DNA from 3 places in the Thauera sp. DNT-1 genome. Region 3 is predicted to be linked to each of the others. Evidence: predicted binding sites of a transcription regulator. Region 3 holds the regulator's gene; each other region holds the start of a gene.
What was found. Region 3 encodes FNR, which switches genes on or off when oxygen is low (the NO sensors DNR and NnrR bind a similar motif). Its sites were predicted from a motif close to TTGANCTAGNTCAA; they were not measured.

Region 1: ACZ5PP_RS11200 (hemerythrin domain-containing protein) is a predicted target of FNR. The motif match lies at 2,792-2,805, and genes of this name have one in related genera.
Region 2: ACZ5PP_RS19915 (bifunctional acetate--CoA ligase family protein/GNAT family N-acetyltransferase) is a predicted target of FNR. The motif match lies at 2,625-2,638, and genes of this name have one in related genera.

The regions. Positions count from the first base shown of each region.
Region 1 covers NZ_AP043752.1:2,423,958-2,430,279, reverse strand. The annotation lists gene ACZ5PP_RS11215 (riboflavin synthase) at 1-338, opposite strand, end outside; gene dsbD (protein-disulfide reductase DsbD) at 397-2,238, opposite strand; gene cutA (divalent-cation tolerance protein CutA) at 2,332-2,679, opposite strand; gene ACZ5PP_RS11200 (hemerythrin domain-containing protein) at 2,886-3,443, shown strand; gene ACZ5PP_RS11195 (Uma2 family endonuclease) at 3,557-4,129, shown strand; gene ACZ5PP_RS11190 (histidine phosphatase family protein) at 4,190-4,753, opposite strand; gene ACZ5PP_RS11185 (CDGSH iron-sulfur domain-containing protein) at 4,764-5,012, opposite strand; gene ACZ5PP_RS11180 (hypothetical protein) at 5,142-5,480, shown strand; gene boxB (benzoyl-CoA 2,3-epoxidase subunit BoxB) at 5,581-6,322, opposite strand, start outside.
Region 2 covers NZ_AP043752.1:4,339,715-4,346,036, forward strand. The annotation lists gene ACZ5PP_RS19915 (bifunctional acetate--CoA ligase family protein/GNAT family N-acetyltransferase) at 1-2,563, opposite strand, end outside; gene ACZ5PP_RS19920 (2Fe-2S iron-sulfur cluster-binding protein) at 2,737-3,834, opposite strand; gene paaD (1,2-phenylacetyl-CoA epoxidase subunit PaaD) at 3,854-4,366, opposite strand; gene paaC (1,2-phenylacetyl-CoA epoxidase subunit PaaC) at 4,378-5,160, opposite strand; gene paaB (1,2-phenylacetyl-CoA epoxidase subunit PaaB) at 5,160-5,456, opposite strand; gene paaA (1,2-phenylacetyl-CoA epoxidase subunit PaaA) at 5,453-6,322, opposite strand, start outside.
Region 3 covers NZ_AP043752.1:4,066,214-4,072,535, forward strand. The annotation lists gene ACZ5PP_RS18780 (MBL fold metallo-hydrolase RNA specificity domain-containing protein) at 1-1,085, shown strand, start outside; gene ACZ5PP_RS18785 (Crp/Fnr family transcriptional regulator) at 1,127-1,810, opposite strand; gene ACZ5PP_RS18790 (SirB2 family protein) at 1,893-2,273, shown strand; gene fnr (fumarate/nitrate reduction transcriptional regulator Fnr) at 2,310-3,050, opposite strand; gene hemN (oxygen-independent coproporphyrinogen III oxidase) at 3,191-4,582, shown strand; gene ACZ5PP_RS18805 (sulfite exporter TauE/SafE family protein) at 4,654-5,364, shown strand; gene ACZ5PP_RS18810 (heavy-metal-associated domain-containing protein) at 5,411-5,620, shown strand; gene ppa (inorganic diphosphatase) at 5,711-6,238, shown strand.

The sequences.
Region 1 (6,322 bases), 1.6 Mb from region 3:
GGCGCGAACTTCACCACCTCGCCGACGCCGTCCACATGGCCGGTGACGAGATGGCCGCCGAGGCGGTCGGCCAGGCGCAGCGACTTCTCGAGGTTGACCTCGCCGCCGACGGCGTCCAGCCCCACGGTGCAGTTGAGCGTCTCGCGCGAGACGTCGTAGCGCAGCCGCGGGCCGTCCATCTCGACCACGGTGAGGCACACGCCGCTGTGCGCCACGCTGTCGCCGACGATCACGTCGGAGAGGTCGAGGCCGTTGGTGTCGACGGTGATGCGCACGCCGTCCGCGAGCGCCGCGACGTGTTCGATGCGGCCGACGGCCGCGACGATGCCGGAGAACATGAAGGGTTTGAACCGTAAGGGGAAAGGCGGGATTGTAGGGGAAAAACCCCGACCTCGCTCAGAGCGCCCGGTCCAGCACCGTCGCGAACGGCGCCGCCTTCATGAAGCCCACCACGCGCAGGCCCGCGCGCTCCTTGCCCGCGGCGTCGAAGAAGAGGATGCCGGGCGGGCCGAAAAGACCGAAGCGCTTGAGCAGCGCCTTGTGCTCGTCGGTGTTGGCGGTGACGTCGGCCTTCAGCAGCAGCATGCGGCTCATGCGCGCGGCGACCGCGGCGTCGCTGAAGGTGAAGCGCTCCATCTCCTTGCACGACACGCACCAGTCGGCATAGAAGTCGAGCAGCACCGGGCGATCGGTGGTGGCGAGCCGGGCCTCGAGTTCGGCGATGGAGTCCACCTTCTCGAACTGCGGCACATCGACCGGCGCCGCGGCCTGCGCGCGCAGCACCGACAAGGGCTGCAGCGGGTCGCGCGAGCCGGCGAGCGCGCCCACCAGGATCGCCGCGCCGGCCAACAACAGCACCACGCCCACACCCTTCCAGAAGCGCTGCCAGCCCTTGGCCTGCGGCGGCAGCGGGTCGATCGCGTGCAGGAAGATCGCCGAGAACAGCAGCAGCGCGGCCCAGCCCAGCATGGTGGCCAGGGGCGGGATCACCGGGGTGATCATCCACAGCGCAACCGCGAGCAGCATCACGCCGAAGGCCTTCTTGACGCCTTCCATCCACGGCCCGACCTTGGGCAGCAGGCTGCGCGAGGCCACGCCCACCGCCAGCAGCGGCGCGCCCATGCCCAGGCCCATCGCGAACAGCGCCCAGCCTCCGAGCACGGCGTCGCCGGTCTGCGCGATGTAGAGCAGCGCACCGGCCAGCGGTGCCGCCACGCAGGGGCCGACGATGAGGGCCGACAGCACGCCCATCAGGGTGACGCCGCCGAGGTGGCCGCCCTTGCCGTGGCTGGCGGTGTTGGCCAGCTTGCTCTGCAGCGTGCTGGGCAGCTGCAGCTCGTAGAAGCCGAACATCGACAGCGACAGCAGCACGAACATCAGCGCGAAGGCCGACAGCACCCACACGTTCTGCAGCGCCGCCGACAGCATGGTGCCGGTCATGCCGGCGGCGACCCCGGCGAGCGCGTAGGTCACCGCCATGCCCAGCACGTAGGCGAGCGAGAGCACGAAGGCGCGCGTGTGCGAGACCTTGTTGCCCTGGCCGACGATGATGCCCGACAGGATCGGGATCATCGGGAAGGTGCACGGGGTGAAGGCGAGCAGCAGGCCGAAGCCGAAGAAGCTCAGCAGGATGATCGGCACGCTGGCGCCGGAAAGCAGGCGGGCGATGTCGCCGCTCTCGTCGCTGGAGACGGCGCCGCCGCCGCTGCCGTCCTCCGGCGCGGCAAGCGCGACCGGGGTGGGCGAAGCGGCGCCGCCGGTGCCCGCGCGGCCGCCGAGCACGCTGTCGAGGAAGCCGCCCGCCTTCTTCGGCGGCGCGGCGAGGTCGATCGAGGCCTGCTGCGTGGTGGGCGGATAGCAGATGCCGCCATCCCAGCAGCCCTGGCTGGTGGCGAAGAGCTCGAAGCGGGTGGTGCCGGCGGGCGCCTGTACCGGGACCAGGATGCGCAGCTCGCCGCGGTGGGTCTCGACCTCGCCGAAGAAGTCGTCCTTGTGCTTCTTGCCCGCTGGCTTTTCCATCGCGCCGAAGCCCACGCCGGCGGGCTCGGCCTCGAAGCGGAACTTGTCGCCGTAGAGGTAGTAGTCCTTGGCGATCTCGAACACCACCTCGATGGTCTGCGCGTCGAGCGCCTGCGCGCGCATCGCGAAGGCCTTCTCGGGCTCGATCGGGTTGGCGCGGGCCGCGGCGGGCAGGAGCAGGCTCGCGATCAGGGCGAGCAGGAGGAAAAGGCGGTGCATCGTGGTCTTCTAGGCGGCGGTGGGCGGGCGCGCTGCGGCGCCTGCGGACGGGTCGATCGGGCGGGGCGATGCCGGGGACGCGCCGGCGGGCGTTCAGTCGTCGTCCCTCGTTCCGGCGGCGACCCAGTCGAGATAGCCGGGCAAGCCCTGCGTCACAGGGACCGCGACGATCTCGGGAAGTTCGTAGGGGTGGTGGGCCCGGATCGCCGCCTCCAGCGCGGCGTAGCGCGCCGGCGTGGTCTTGATCAGCAGCGGTACCTCGGTCGCGGTCTCGGTCGCGCCCTGCCAGCGATACACCGAGGTGCAGGGCGCGAGCATGTTCACGCAGGCGGCGAGCTGCCGGTCGATCAGCGCGTTCGCCAGGGCCTCGGCGCTGGCGGCGTCGGGCAGGTTCGTGAAGACGAGCAGGGCGCGCGGCGTGGTGGCTGAGCTGGCGGGCATGGTGGCGGATCCGTCGTGGAACGCCCGCGATTATCCCGCAGCGCGGGCGCGGACGCCCTGCGCGGGATCAAGCACGGCAATGCCGGGTGTCGCGGATGGATCCGGCGCGGATTTGATCTGTGCCATGGAAGTCCATCATGCACCTGTATTAGCGTCGGAATCCTTCACGCATCGGCCGCCCTCCGCGGCTCCATCCGGAGCACATCATGTTCCTGCTCGACTGGCTGTTCGGCAAGCACCAGGCCAAGGCGGAGGCCGCGCCCTCGTCCGCCACGGTTCCTGCCCCCGAACCCGCGCATTCCATGGAGGACTCCGAGAGCTTCGCTCCCGGCACCACCATCCGCTACAGCCCCGAACTGGTCGAGCGCCTGGTGCGCGATCATCGTCTGATGCTCGAACGCTTCGGCGCCATCCGCGAGGCCGCGCACGCAGGGCGCTTCGACGAGGTCGTGCCCCTGCTCGAGCGCTTCCGCGTCGACCTTCACGCCCATCTGCTGGTCGAGAACGTGCGCCTGTACGTGTATCTCGAGCACACCCTTGCCGACGATCCGGTGAGCCACGCGCTGATGCACGAGTTCCGCCACGACATGGACGAGATCGGCAAGAAGGTGATCGCCTTCCTCGCCCGCTACGTCCGCCTCGGCGAAGACCCGGCGCTCGCCGCGAGCTTCGCCGCCGACCTCGAGCGCGTCGGCGCCGTGCTGGTCGACCGCATCCAGCGCGAGGAGGACACCTTGTATCCGCTCTATGCACCGGTGAGCTGAGCCGCTGCACTCGTCGTCCGACGACCCGGAAGACGGGCCTCTCGATTGCCTGTCCCGTCCCTCGCCGCTATGCTCGAAGCGCAAACCGCAACGAATTGCAGCGAGGACGCCCGATGAGCCTGCCCCAGCCCAAGATCCCGTTCGGCCCCGACGACTACCTGGCCTGGGAACAGGATCAGCCCACCCGCAGCGAATACGTCGATGGCGAGGTCTTCGCCATGAGCGGCGCGTCGGACGCGCACGGTACGGCAGCCGGCAACCTTTTCGCCGGCCTGCATGCGCACCTGCGCGGCACTCCCTGCAAGCCCTTCATCGCCGACATGAAGGTCCACGTCGAGGCGGCCAACAGCTTCTTCTACCCCGACATCCTCGTGACCTGCGACCCGCGCGACCGCAGCGCCGAGGCCAGCCACGTCAAGCGTCACCCGCTGCTGATCGTCGAGCTGCTCTCGCCGTCCACCGAGGCCTACGACCGCGGCAACAAGTTCGCCGCCTACCGCACGCTGGCTGCGCTGCAGGAGTACGTCCTCGTCTCGCTCGAGCAGCGTCGTATCGAGGTCTTCCGGCGCGACGACAGCGGGCACTGGGTGCTCTACCCCTTCGCCCTCGACGAGCAGCTGGAGCTCGCGAGCGTCGGCCTGCGCTGCCCGGTGGCCGAGGTCTTCGAAGGGGTGGAGGGCGAGTAGCGCGGGTGGGCGTTTTCGCCGTCCCCGCGATGCACGGCAGGAAGAGGCGAGCCGGCTGTCTCAATCGGTCCGGATGCGGCCGGCCACGCTCGGCGTGTCGCCGTCGACCCGCAGCACGATGATCTCGCCCGAGGCCGGAAACACCCCCGTCAGCGCGGTGATGTTCACCTGATGCGTCACCAGCACCAGCGGCAGGGGACTGTGCGCGCGCTCCCGGATCAGCGCGCGGACCGCAGCGGTGTGCCGCGCCTCCTCGCCGCGGCCGGCGAAGAAGGAGTTCAGCCCCGGGAACGCCGCCACCTCGCCCAGCGCCAGTTCGCGCGCCGTATCGAGGCAGCGACACCACTGACTGGAGAACACCGCCGCGGTGGTGATGCCGTTGGCACGGAAGCGCTCGCCGATCGCGCGCGCCTGCGCCCGACCCTGCGCCGACAGCTTGCGCTGGGTGGTGCAGTCGTCCAGCCGAAAGCCCGCCGGGTCACCGACGCCGGGTGCGATCGCATGGCGCATCAGCGCGACATGCCCGCCCTCGCGCAAGGCCGCCCACAAGGCTGCCTCGCCGGTCTCGGCGCAGGCGCCGGCAATCGGCAGCAACAGGCCCAGGCAGGCAAGCAGGAAGCGCATGGCCGGCCGGTCAAAGCTTCGTGTGGGTCCCGTCGCAATACGGCGCGTTGGCGGTGTGCTTGCAGCCGCACAGATGGACCGTGCCCGATTTATCGGGGGTGAAGGCGGTGGGAGCAAACCCGCTGCCCTTGTGCGAGCCGTCGCAGAAGGGCTGGTTCTTGCTCAGGCCACAGGCGCACCAGAAATACTTCTTGCCCGCCTCGACCTCGACGGCATAGGGCGCTTTCTGCGCGACATGGGGTTCGCGTTGTTCGGACATCGCCTTGTCTCCTTTGGGTTTGTGGTCTTGCCGGTCGGCTGCGGCGCAGCCTCTGAGAAACCTTGCGCCGGACCGCAGGGCGTGTCAATCGTGCCTATGCGCGCAGCGGCACGCTGTGGGAGGGGCGGTATGGTGGATGAGCCCGGCGCCTACCGCTGGTCGAGCTGGCGTTGCAACGCGCAGGGTGAAGCGGACGGGCTGATCCGGCCGCATGCCGTCTTCACGGCCCTCGACGCCGATCCCCGGATTCGTGCCGAGCGTTACCGCGGGCTCTTTCGGAACGCCCTGGCGCCCAGCGAAGTGGACCAGATCCGCGCGGCGACCAACGGCAACGACGCGCTCGGCAACGATCGTTTCGCCGCCCAGCTTGCGAGCGCGCTAAGCCGCCGCGTTACGCCGGGCAGGGCGGGGCGCCCGCCGAAACATGCGGAAGTGCCGGCGAGCAGGGACTTGTTCGAGTCGGAGTAGAGAAAGCGCAGCAAGGAAAAGCCCGCCAGGGGAACGCGGCGGGCTCTTGGGAGAAATTGGGGTCTGTCCCCTATTCTCCTTCCCCCTATTCCCCGGTCGGTCAGTTGAAGCGAACGTACTCGAATTCGACCGGCTGGTCGTTGACGCCGCGCGCCGGTGGTGCGATCCAGTTGGCGAATCTGCCCGGCTCGAGGCAGCGGCCCATCAGCGAATGCACGAACAGCCGATCGGTCGCGGTGGGCAGCCACTCCTGTTGGCGGTGTGTCCATTCGGCCTCGCTCATCAGCTCGCCTTCCGGGCTCACGTGTGCGCCGGCAAACACGCCGATCCTGCGGTGGAAGCCCTTGTGCGGCAGCTTGAAAGCGAGGTCGAAGCCGAACCTGGCCGGGATGCGGTTCCAGCGCTCGACGCCGGCCTGCAGGTCGCGGATCCAGTCGTCGCGGAGGCGTTCGTTCAGTGCCGACAGGGCCGGCACGTGGCGCTCGACGATACGGTCGTCGGCGACGTCGGGAATCGCGTACGCGTCCTCGTGCAGCTCGTGGTCGTCGTCGAGCCTGTCTTCCCCGAAGCGGCCCTTCAGCCCGTTGGTGTAATAGGTCGCGGCGTTCGACGACAGCTCGGCGCCGAACAGGTCGCCGGTGATGCTGTAGTGGAAGTTCAGGTACTTCTGCAGCGTCGGCAGGTCGATCACGCCGGCCGCACGCAGCCTGGCGGGGTCCGTCGTCTCGAGCTCGCGCATGACTTCGCAGGTGCGCTGGATGATGCGGGCGACTCCGGACTCGCCGACGAACATATGGTGCGCCTCCTCGGCCAGCATGAACCTGCAGGTGCGCGCGAGCGGG
Region 2 (6,322 bases), 270 kb from region 3:
TGGCGTTCTTGCCCAGCACGTCGCCGAAGATGTTGCGATAGCCCTTGCCGCGCGCGACCTCGATGAGGGCACCCATGAGTCGGCGGCCCAGTCCGTGGCGTTGCCAGTCGTCGGCCACGACCAGGGCGAACTCGACCGATTCGCCGTCGGCGGCGAGGGAATAGCGGGCGCTGCCCACCATGTGCTCGGCGCCGGCGTCGTCGATGGTGGTGGCGATCAGCGCCATCTCGCGGTCGTAGTCGATCTGCGTGAAGCGTGCGACCAGCGCCGGGCTGAGCTCCTGCAGCTCTTCCATGAAGCGCATGAAGCGGGTCTCGGCGCTCAGTCCGTCGAAGAAGCCCAGCACCAGGTTGGCATCCTCCGGGCGCACCGGACGCGTACGTACGGCACGACCGTCGCCGACCTTCCAGTCCTGGACGAGGTGCAGCGGATAGGGGTGGATCGCCATGTGCGCGTAGCGGTCGCTGCCGGCGGGAAGGCCCTGGTCGATGACGACGCGGGCATCGGCCGCGATGGCGCCGTCGCCGTCGATGAACAAGGGGTCGATCGCGAGCTCGCGCACCCAGGGCAGCTCGCACACGAGGTCGGACACCGACACCAGCACCTGCTCGATGGCGGCGCGGTTGAGCGCGCCGCCCTGGCTGCGCGGGCCCTGTGCGGCCGCCGGGATGGCCGAGTCGATGAGGTCGCGGGCCAGCACGGGGTTCAGCGGTGGCAGCGCGAAGGTGCGCGGCGCGGAGGCGTCCTGCGCGCCGAGGCTGATCACCGGACCGAAGATCGCGTCGCGATGCACCTGGATGCGGAAGGCGCGCGCCTGCGGCCGGTACAGATAGGGCTCGATCGACACGCCGTTGATCTGCACCTCGGGGTGGCGCAGGCGCACCGCGTCGACGATGTCGTGGAAGGCGCTCCACACCGACTCGGCGGTGTTGAGGTTGAGGCGCACGCCGCCGGATTCGGACTTGCTCGCCAGCTCGGGAGCGTCGACCTTCATCGCCACCGGAAAACCCGCCTGCTCGGCGACGAACAAGGCCTCGGTGGCGTCGCGGGCGACGGTGGTGTGCGTGACCGGGATGCCGAAGCTGCGCAGCAGCGCCTTGGACTCCATCGCCGAGAGGATATGGCGACGCTGGTTGAGCAGGGTCTCGATCAGCACGCGCGCACCACCCGTGCGGCGGTAGGCGGCGGCGCTGCCGCCGCCGGCGGTCTGCAGCAGCAGGGTCTGGTTGTGGTGAAAGCGCGAGATGTTGTGGAACAGCTCGATCGCCGCCTCGGGCGAACTGAACACCGGCAGCCCGGCCCGGGCGAGCAGCGCGCGCGCCTCGGCGACCTGGCCGCCGCCCATCCAGCAGCAGCACAGCTGGAGCCGCACCTGGGCGGCGAGGTCGATGATGTCCTGCGCCACCTCGACCGGATCGACGAGCGCGTGCGGCGACAGGATCACCAGCACGTTGGAAACCGCGGCGTCCTCGGAGAGGGCGAGGATGGCGTCGCGGTACAGCTGCGCGCTGGCGTCGCCGCCGAGGTCGAGCGGGTTGTGGGAGTGCCGCTCGCGTCCGCCGAGGCGCTCGAGCGTGGCGACCGTCGGCGAGCCCAGCCCGACGAGTCCGGTGCCGAGGTCCTTGGCGCGGTCGGCGGCGAGATCGGCCGGACCGCTGCCGTTGGAGACGATGGCGAGGCTGTCCTCGCGCGGTCGAAAGCCGCAGGACAAGGCCTTGGCGGCGAAGAAGAGCTGGTCGATGTTCTGCACCCGCACCACGCCGGCGCGGCGCATCGCCGCGTCGAAGACCACGTCGGCGAGGCCGGCGTTGTCCGCGTCGGCGGCGTTGTTGTCGCTGCGACCGTGGCGGCCGGCCTTGAGCAGGATGATCGGCTTGACGCGCGCGGCCGAGCGCAGTGCGCTCATGAACTGGCGGGCGTTGCGGATGTGATCGACGTGCAGCAGGATGTAGCGCGTCTGCGTGTCGTGGATCAGGTACTCCAGCGTTTCCCCGTAGTCGATGTCCACCGTGCCGCCGAGCGAGATGACCGAAGAGAAGCCGACGTCGTTGGTCAACGCCCAGTCGAGCACGACCGAGCACATCGCGCCCGACTGCGAGATCAGGGCGATCTCGCCGGGCTTGACGGCGATGCGGGTGAGCGCGGCATTGATCCCGCTGCCGGGGCGTGCGATGCCCAGGCTGCCGGGCCCGATCAGGCGCAGCCGGGTCTCGCGCGCGGTCTCGACGATGCGGCGCTCGAGTGCGTTCCCGCTGGCGCTGATGATGACCGCGTTGCGTACGCCGCTGCGGCCGCACTGTGCGGTGACGCTGTGCAGCATGCGCGCGGGGGTGGCGATGATGGCGAGATCGACCGGTCGGCCGATGTCCTCGACCGAGCGGTGGCAGGGATGGTCCTGGATGCTGCCGTACTTCGGGTTGACCGCGTACAGGGTGCCGCGATAGCCGCCTTCGACCAGGTTGCGGAAGATGACGCGGCCGACGGACCCGGGTGCGTCGGACGCGCCGATGACGGCGATCGAGGACGGTTCGAAGGCGGTGCTGAGAGCGTGGGAGCCGGCCATGATCTTCGCGCTGGAAAGTGGATGAGGTCTAAAGGGATAGCAGGCCGCCGCCCTTTCGGCGTTGACCTGCGTCAGGGGCGCGCGGCCGCGTCTCCGTCCGCGAAGGAAAACGGCCGTCGAGACGGCCGTCGGAAGCTGCTGCGCGCGCGGACGCCGTCGGCCCGCAGATCGTGTCAGCGCTCGTCGAAGCTGATCTTGAGGCGCTTGGTGGTGGCGCGCGCCTGGCAGCTCAGCACGTAGCCCTGCGCGACTTCGTCGGCCTCGAGGGTGAAGTTCTTGTCCATCACGACTTCGCCCTCCGTCACCTTGGCGCGGCAGGTGCAGCACACGCCGGCCTTGCACGAGAAGGGGAGGTCGAGGCCGGCATTGAGGCCGGCGTCGAGCAGGTGCTCGTCGGGGCCGATCGCGATCTCGTGCTCCTTGCCGTCGAGCACCAGGACCATGGTGATGTCCTTGGTCGCGGCCGCGACGGCCTCGGCGGTGCTCGAGGCGCCGACCGGGTGGGCGCCGGCGGGCAGGTTGGCGGTGAAGCGCTCGGTGCGGATACGGTCGGCGGGCACGCCGGCCTCGACCAGCGCGGTCTCGGTGGCGGTGATCATTTCGTCGGGGCCGCAGATGAAGACCTCGTCCATGCTGCCCACCGGCAGCAGGGCGTCGATGATCGCGCGCACCTTGGGACCGTCGATGCGCCCCTGCAGCAGGTCCACTTCCTGGGCCTGGCGCGACAGCACGTGGATCATGGTCAGGCGGTCGCGGTAGCGGTCCTTGAGGTCCTGCAGATCCTCGTTGAACATCACCGTGGACATGCGACGGTTGCCGTAGATCAGCGTGAACTTCGAGTCCGGCTGTTCTTCCAGCGTGCTCGCGGCGATCGACAGGATCGGGGTGATGCCCGAGCCGGCGGCGAAGCCGACGCGGTGGATGGCGCGCTTCTTCTTGACCACGAAGCGGCCGTCAGGCGGCATCACCTGCAGGGTGTCGCCGGCCTTGATGGCGCGCGTGGCCCAGTTCGAGAACAGGCCGCCTTCCACCGGGCGGATGCCGATCTCGAGCTCGCCCTCGCGTGCCAGGCGGCTGCGCGGGCTGCTGATCGAGTAGTTGCGGCGCACGTCCTGGCCATCGATGGTGGCGCGCAGGGTGAGGAACTGGCCCGGCTCGAAGGCGAAGCGCTCGCGCTCGGCCTCGGGGATGGCGAAGGTGATCGCCACCGCGCCGGCGGCCTCGGGGCTCACGCGCTTGATGGCGAGTTCTTGGAAACGGGGGGCTGACATGGCGTCTGGGCTCCGGCTCTTAATAGGGTTTGAAATAGTCGAAGGGCTCCTGGCAGTCGAGGCACTTGTACAGCGCCTTGCAGGCCGTGGAGCCGAACTCGGAGGTGACGACGGTGTGGGTGGAGCCGCACTGCGGACAGGCGACCGCCGCGGTCGGCTGCCGGCGCACGAACTTCAGCACGCTGACCTCGGCGCCGCCGCTGCTGCCGCAGGTGCGGTGGGGCGGGGCGATGCCATAGGCGCGCAGCTTTTCCTTGGCCTCGTCGCTCATCCAGTCGGTGGTCCAGGCCGGCGCGAGCTGGGTGATCACCCGCGCCGCGATGCCGGCCTGTTCCAGGCTCGCACGCACGTCGTCCTCGATCTGCCCCATGGCGGGGCAGCCGCTGTAGGTCGGGGTGATGACCACCTCGATGCCCTCCGCCGTCTCCCGCACATCCCGCAGGATGCCCAGCTCGCGCAGGGTCACCACCGGGATCTCCGGGTCCGTCAGGGGCTCCAGGGTGGCCCAGACCTTGTCCACGACGCTGCTCATGGCCTTCGCCCTTACCAGGTGGCGCCCGGGTGGGCGCGGGCCAGACCCTGCATCTCGCCGAGCAGGTAGCTCAGATGCTCGGAGTGCAGGCCGATCTTGCCCTCGGTCACGTAACCGTGGAAGTTCGGGCGGGTCAGGGTGGCTTCGGCCAGCGCCTCGTTGACGAGCGCGTCCCAGGCCGGGCGCAGCGCCCATACGTCGATGCCGATCTTGGCCGCCACCGCGGCGCCTTCGGCCGGGCTGGTGGTCCAGAACTCCTCGGTGTAGGGCATGAGGTGGTTCACCGCCGCCTGCGCGCGGGCGTGCGACTCCTCGGTGCCGTCGCCCATGCGCACCAGCCAGTCACGCGAGTGGTGCAGGTGGTAGCTGGTTTCCTTCAGCGACTTGGCGGCGATCGCGGCGAGGCTGGCGTCGGCGGACTGCTGCAGGCCGTCCCACACGTGCACCATCAGCGCCGAATACAGGAAGTTGCGCACGATCGTGGTGGCGTAGTCGCGGTCGGCCGCGGCGTAGCCGACCAGCGCGCCGTGGTGCGGGAGCTCCAGCAGCGTGTAGTTGCGGAACTCGTGCGGGCCGCGGAAATAGGCCAGCTTGTCCTCGGTGGCGTCGCCGCCCTTCAGCTCGGCGGCGCGCTGGTACAGCAGGCGCGCCTGGCCGATGAGGTCGAGGCTGACGTTGGCCAGCGCCATGTCTTCTTCCAGGATGGGGCCGTGCCCGCACCATTCGGCGTTGCGCTGGCCGAGCACGACGGCGTTGTCGGCCAGGTGCAGCAGGTAGTCGATCGGCGTGCTCATTACATGTGCCCCACTTCTTCAGGGATCTCGTAGAAGGTCGGATGGCGGTAGATCTTGTCGGCCGCGGGGTCGAAGAGCTCGCCCTTGTCGTCCGGGTTGCTGGCGGTGATGGCGACCGAGGGCACCACCCAGATGCTCACGCCTTCCTGGCGGCGGGTGTACACGTCGCGCGCCATGTGCAGGGCCTGGGCCGCGTCGGCCGCGTGCAGGCTGCCGCAGTGCTTGTGCTCGAGGCCTTGCTTGCTGCGGACGAAGACTTCCCAGAGGGGCCAATCCTTGAGTGCGGGGGTGTTCATGCTGCCTCCTTCAGTGCGCGTTCTTTTTGCTTGCGGGCATAGGCCTGGGCCGCGTCGCGGACCCACTGGCCATCGTTGTGTGCCTTGACCCGGGTGGCCAGGCGTTCCTTGTTGCACGGTCCGTTGCCTTCGACGGTGTTCCAGAACTCGGCCCAGTCGATCTGGCCGTAGTCGTAGTGGCCGCGCGCCTCGTTCCACTTGAGGTCGGGGTCGGGCAGGGTCACGCCCAGCACCTTGGCCTGCGGCACGGTGGCGTCGATGAACTTCTGGCGCAGGTCGTCGTTGCTGATGCGCTTGATGCCCCAGCGCATGCCTTGCGCGCTGTGCGGGCTGTCGGCATCCGGCGGCCCGAACATGGCCAGGCACTTCCACCAGTAGCGGTTGACCGCGTCCTGCACCATCGCGCGCTGCTCGTCGGTGCCCTTCATCATCACCAGCAGGGCCTCGTAGCCCTGGCGCTGGTGGAAGGATTCCTCCTTGCACACGCGCACCATGGCGCGCGCGTAGGGGCCGTAGGAGCAGCGGCACAGCGGGACCTGGTTCATGATCGCCGCGCCATCGACCAGCCAGCCGATCACGCCGACGTCGGCCCAGTTGAGCGTCGGGTAATTGAAGATCGAGCTGTACTTGGCCTTGCCCGAGTGCAGGCCTTCGAGCATCTGGTCGCGGCTGGTGCCCAGCGTCTCGGCGGCGGAGTACAGGTAGAGGCCGTGGCCGCCCTCGTCCTGGACCTTGGCGATCAGGATGGCCTTGCGCTTGAGGCTGGGCGCGCGCGAGATCCAGTTGCCCTCCGGCAGCATGCCGACGATCTCGCTGTGGGCGTGCTGGCTGATCTGGCGCACCAGCGTCTTGCGGTAGGCCTCGGG
Region 3 (6,322 bases):
GGGCGCTGCGCGACACGCGCTCGCGCAAGATGGCACGCCGGGCGGAGGTGGCCCCGCTCTACACCGTGGAGCAGGCGCGTACCAGTCTGGGCCGTTTCGTCCCCACCGACTACGACGACTGGATCGAGCCCGGCCCGGGCGTGCGCTGCCGCTTCCGTGACGCCGGGCACATCCTCGGTTCGGCGATCCTCGAGATCGACGTCGGCGAGCGCGGCCACACCCGCCGGCTGGTCGCCTCGGGCGACATTGGCCAGCCGATGCGCCCGGTGCTGCGGGACCCGGTGCGGATCGCCCGGGCCGACTACCTGTGCGTCGAGTCGACCTACGGCAACCGCGCCCACCGCTCCTTCGCCGCCACCTGCGACGAGCTCGCGCTCGCCTTGCGGCGCACGCTCGAGGTCGATGGCGGCAACGTGATCATCCCGGCGTTCGCGGTCGGGCGTACCCAGGAAGTGCTGTTCGTGCTCGCCGACCTGGTGCGCGCCGGACGCATCGCCCGGCTCGACGTCGTGGTCGACTCGCCGATGGCCTCTGCGGTCACCGCGCTCACCGTGCGCCACACCGCCCTCTGGGACGATGAGACGCGTGCGCTCTACGCCTGGGCCGAGGCCAACTCGGGACGCTTCCGTGTGCGGTTCGTGCAGGACGTCGAGGAATCGAAGGCGCTCAATGCGGTGCCGGGCGGGCTGGTCGTGATCTCGGCAAGCGGCATGTGCGATGCCGGTCGGATCAAGCACCACCTGCGCCACAACCTCGGCCGGCGCGAGTGCGCAGTGGTCATCGCAGGCTTCCAGGCTGCCGGCACGCTCGGCCGCCGGCTGGTCGACGGTGCGCACCAGGTCACCCTGTTCGGCGAACGTATCCCGGTGCGTGCGCGCATCCATACCATCGGCGGGCTCTCCGCCCACGCCGACCAGCCCGCACTCCTCGACTGGCTGCGCGGCTTCGGCGAGGCGCCGCGGCGCACCTTCGTGGCGCACGGCGAGCCGGCCGCCTCCGCCGCCTTCGTCGAGGCGGTCGAGCGCGAACTGGGCTGGAGCAGGGTCGAGGCGGCGCGGCCCGGCGTGCCGGTCGTGCTCGAGTGAGCGTCCGCGCGCAAGCGGACCGGGAGGGCGGCGAGGGCCGCTCAGGCGTTGTAGCGCGACAGCCGTACCGGATCGTGCAGACTCACGCGCTTGCCCTGCACGGTGATCAGGCCGGCGTCGCTGAGGTCGTGGAAGATGCGCGACAGGGTCTCGGGCGTCAGGTTGAGGCGCGAGGCGATCACCTGCTTGCTCGTCGGCAGCGCGATCTCGCAGGGTGCGTCGTTGTCGGCCACCTGCAGCAGGTAGCCGATCACGCGCTGGGTGCTCGAGCGCAAGGAGTAGGTCTCCACGTCCTGGATCAGCCCGTGCAGGCGGATCGCCATGCCGGCGAGCAGCTTGCGCGCGAAGGTGGAGTCCTGGTCGATGAGTTCGCTCACCACCGCCTGGCCGACGTGCACCAGCACGGTCTCGCTCAGGGCCTCGGCGAAGACCGGGTAGGGGTGGTTCATGAACATCACGGCCTCGCCGAAGCTCTGCATCGGGCCGATGATCTCGACCACCTTCTCGGTGCCTTGCGAGGACGAGAAGGCGAGCTTGACCTGGCCGGAGACCACGAAGTAAAAGCCGTGCGGCAGGTCGCCGCGCTGGAACAGCACTTCGCCGCGGGCGACCTGGCGCTCGCGGGTGTAGCGCGCGACCAGCTGGATGTCCGCCTCCGACAGTTCGCTGAACAGCGGGATGCGGCGCAGCAGGGAGGGGATGTCGAGCGGGGTCGTGTTGGGCATCTGGAACTCTCCGTCTGGGGACGCAATTTCAATTCGGCCGGTTGTCGAGCGGCGCCCTGACCGGCTTTCGTTAGGATCGTGGATGTACTACCTGATCAAGAACCTGCATGTGACCTGCGTCGTGCTGAGCGCCGCCGGCTTCCTGCTGCGCGGCATCTGGATGCTCACCGGCAACGCCCTGCTGCAGCACCGCCTGACGCGGCTCCTGCCGCACCTCGTCGACAGCACGCTGCTCCTGTCTGCGATCACGCTGGCGGTAATGATCGGGCAATACCCCTTCAGCGCCGGCTGGGTCACGGCGAAGGTGATCGGCCTGCTCGCCTACATCCTGCTCGGCACGTTGGCGCTCAAGCGCGGACGTACCCGTGGCGTGCGGCTCGCCGCCTTCGCCGGCGCGATCCTGGTCTATGCGTGGATCGTGTCGGTGGCGCTGAGCAAGAACGTCGCCGGCTACCTCGCCTGAGCCGTCGAGCCCCGGGTCGTCCCGGCCACGGCGTGCTCAGCGCGCGCCGTGCTGGTGCTGGATCAGGCGCTTGAGGCCGGCGAGGTCGAGCAGGTGTACGTGCTTCTGCTGCACCGCGATCAGCCCGTCCTCCTGGAAGCGCGAGAAGGCGCGCGACACCGTCTCGAGCTTGAGTCCGAGGTAGGAGCCGATCTCCTCGCGCGTCATGCGCAGGTTGAACTCGCTCGGCGAGAAACCGCGCGCCGTGAAGCGCTGCGACATGTTCAGCAGGAAGGCGGCCAGGCGCTCTTCGGCGCGCATCGAGCCGAGCAGCATCATCACGCCGTGATCGCGCACGATCTCGCGGCTCATGACCTTGTGGAACTGAAGTTGCAAGCCCTCGATCTCATGCGACATCTGCTCGAGCTTGTCGTAGGCGATCACGCACACCTCGCTGTCCTCGAGCGCCACCGCGTTGCAGCTGTGGGCCTCGGTGCTGATGCCGTCGAGACCGAGGATCTCGCCGGTCATCTGGAAGCCGGTCACCTGTTCGCGACCGTCCTCGAGCAGCACGTCGGTCTTGAACGAGCCCGCGCGGATCGCGTAGATCGCCTCGAAAGAGTCACCGGCGCGGTAGAGATTGTGCTGGCGCTTGACCTTGCGGCGCGCGCCCACCAGTTCGTCGAGCCGGCTCAGCTCACGATCGGACATTCCGAAGGGGAGGCACAACTCGACGAGGTTGCACTGCGAACAGGCCGATTTGAGCCCATCCACGGTAATTGGCACGCTAGCCCTCATCTGCACGATAATCCTGCTTTCCTGACATTAGAGACGCCTGCGCTGGAGTGGCGGGATTGCTAATCACACCCGTTGACCCAAGTCAACCAACATTACGGAGGCTTCTGCCATTGTTCGGCAGACAGCCCGCCAGCAAGATCATGAAAAGCCAGACCGACCTCATCTTCGACCCGCAACTGATCCGCAAATTCGACATCAACGGGCCGCGCTACACGTCCTATCCCACGGCGGACCGCTTCGTCGAAGCCTTCAATGCAGAGGCGCTGCGGGCCTGGCTGGCCAAGCGGGCGGTGGGCGGCGTAAGCAAACCGCTCTCATTATACTTCCACATCCCCTTCTGCAACACGATCTGCTACTACTGCGCCTGCAACAAGATCATTACCAAGGATCATGGGCGCTCGGCCAAGTACCTGAAATATCTCGCGAAAGAAATCGAGATGCAGGCCGCTTGCCTGGAGGGGAGCCGCCAGGTCACCCAGCTCCACCTCGGCGGGGGCACGCCGACCTTTTTGTCGCACGACGAGATGCGCGAGCTCATGGCGGCGGTGCGCGAGCACTTCACGCTGGTGCCCAACGGCGAATACTCGATCGAGGTCGACCCGCGCAAGGTCGATTTCGACACCGTGAAGCTGCTCGCCGAGCTCGGCTTCAACCGCATGAGCGTGGGCGTGCAGGATTTCGCCGAGGACGTGCAGCAGGCGGTCAATCGTATCCAGAGCTTCGACGAGACCAAGCTGGTCATCGACGCCGCGCGCGCCAACGGCTTCAAATCGGTGAGCATGGACCTGATCTACGGCCTGCCCCGGCAGAACCCGACCAGCTTCGACCGCACGCTCGACCAGGTGCTGGAGATCTCGCCCGACCGCATCTCGCTGTACAGCTACGCTCACCTGCCGGGCCTGTTCAAGCCGCAGCGCCGCATCAACAGCGGCGACATGCCCACGGCCGACACCAAGCTCGCGCTACTGCAGCTCGGCATCCGCCGGCTCACCGAGGCGGGCTACGTGTATATCGGCATGGACCACTTCGCCAAGCCCGACGACGAGCTCACCATCGCCCAGCGCCAGGGCCGCCTGCACCGCAACTTCCAGGGCTATTCCACCCACGCCGAATGCGACCTGCTCGCCTTCGGGGTGTCGGCGATCGGCAAGATCGGTCCGGTGTACGCGCAGAACGTGAAGACGCTCGACGAGTACTACGACGCGCTCGACCGCGACGAGCTGCCGGTGCTGCGCGGCATCGAGCTCACCGCCGACGACCTGCTGCGGCGCGCGATCATCCAGGCGCTGATGTGCCACTTCGAGCTCTCGATGCAGTCGATCGAGATCGCCTACCTGGTCAACTTCCGCGAGTACTTCGCCGAGGAACTCGCCGATCTGCAGGAAATGGAGAAGGCCGGGCTGGTCAAGATCGACGGCGACTGGATCAGCGTGCAGCCCGGCGGCCGCCTGCTGGTGCGCGGCATCGCGATGGTGTTCGACCGCTACCTGCGCGCCGACCGCGAGCGCCAGCGCTACTCGCGGGTGATCTGAACGCCGCACGGATTGCGCACCGCAGCGTAGAATGAGGGCCTCGCATTTCCCGCGGGGCCCTTTTCTTCTTCATGCCCGAAACCGGTTATCTCGCCGTCTTCCTGATCGGCCTGCTCGGCGGCACCCACTGCGTGTCGATGTGCGGCGGCATCGTCGGCGCGCTCAGCATGCAGGTGCATGTGCCCGGCAGCCGGCCGCAGTGGCCGCTGCACCTGGCCTACAACCTCGGGCGCATCGGCACCTACACCTTGCTCGGTGCCTGTGTCGGCCTGCTCGGCTCGGTCGGCCTGCTCTACGAGGGCATGCTGCCGGTGCAGATGACGCTGTACGTGCTCGCCAACCTGATGCTGGTGGCGCTCGGGCTCTACCTCACCGGCTTCACCCGCCTGCTCGCGCCCATCGAGCGCGTCGGTCACCTGCTGTGGCGGCGCATCCAGCCCGCCACCCGGCGCTTCCTGCCGGCGCGCTCGGTCGGGCAGGCGCTGCCGCTCGGCATGCTGTGGGGCTTCATCCCCTGCGGGCTCACCTATTCCATCCTCGCCACTGCGCTCGTCACCGGATCGGGTGCACGCGGCGCCGGCCTGATGCTGGCCTTCGGGCTGGGCACGCTGCCCAACCTGCTGCTGGCAGGCATGCTCTTCAAACGCTTCCGCGACATCACCCGCCACCCGAGGGTGCGCCTGGCCTCCGGGCTCCTCGTGCTCGGCTTCGGCCTGTTCGGGCTGTACCACGCCCCCTCGCTCGGTGGCGACCTGTGGCGCGGCGTGGTGTGCGTGACCTGAGGGTGCGACGGCACGCCCCTTTCAACCCATCGGGAGTCCTGGATAAATGAACGAAACGACGATCAAGGTCGAAGGCATGAGCTGCGGCGGCTGCGTGAAGAACGTCACCGGCGTGCTGAAGGCGCTGCCCGGCGTGGAGGACGTGCGGGTGTCGCTGGAAGGCGCATCCGCCACCGTGCGCCACGATCCGGCCAAGGTGTCGATCGACGCGTTGCGCGCCGCGGTCGAGGGCGCGGGCTTCGATTCCCCGGCCTGATCGGCAGCCTTAGCCGGGGGCATCGTCGCAGTGCAAGACATTGTGGTTTCCCCCTATAATCCGCGCACAATTTTTCCACGGGAGGGATGTATGGGCTTCGAACAGGTCAGCGCCGGCAAGGACGTGCCGAACGACATCAACGTCATCATCGAGATCTCCGCCCAGGGCGATCCGATCAAGTTCGAGGTGGACAAGGACAGCGGCGCCGTCTTCGTCGACCGCTTCATGGGCACCTCGATGCGCTACCCGCTGAACTACGGCTACGTCCCGCACACCATCGCCGGCGATGGCGACCCGGTCGACGTGCTGGTCGTGACCCCGTTCCCGCTGCAGCCTGGCGTGGTCATCCGCTGCCGTCCGGTCGGCGTGCTGAAGATGGAAGACGACGGCGGTGTCGACGCCAAGGTCGTTGCCGTGCCGGTGTCGAAACTGACCCCGCTGTACGACAAGGTGCAGACCACCGACGACCTGCCCGAGCTGCTGATGAAGCAGACGGTGCATTTCTTCGAGCATTACAAGGACCTCGAGCCCGGCAAGTGGGTCAAGGTCCTGGGCTGGGGCACGGTCGAGGATGCCAAGGCCGAGATCGTGAACGGCCTGGCGGCTGCCAAGAAGTAATCCCGGGAACGCACGTTTCCGGATGACCCGGGGCCCACGCATGCGTGGGCCCCGGCCGTTTACGGCGCGGCTGACGTGACACTG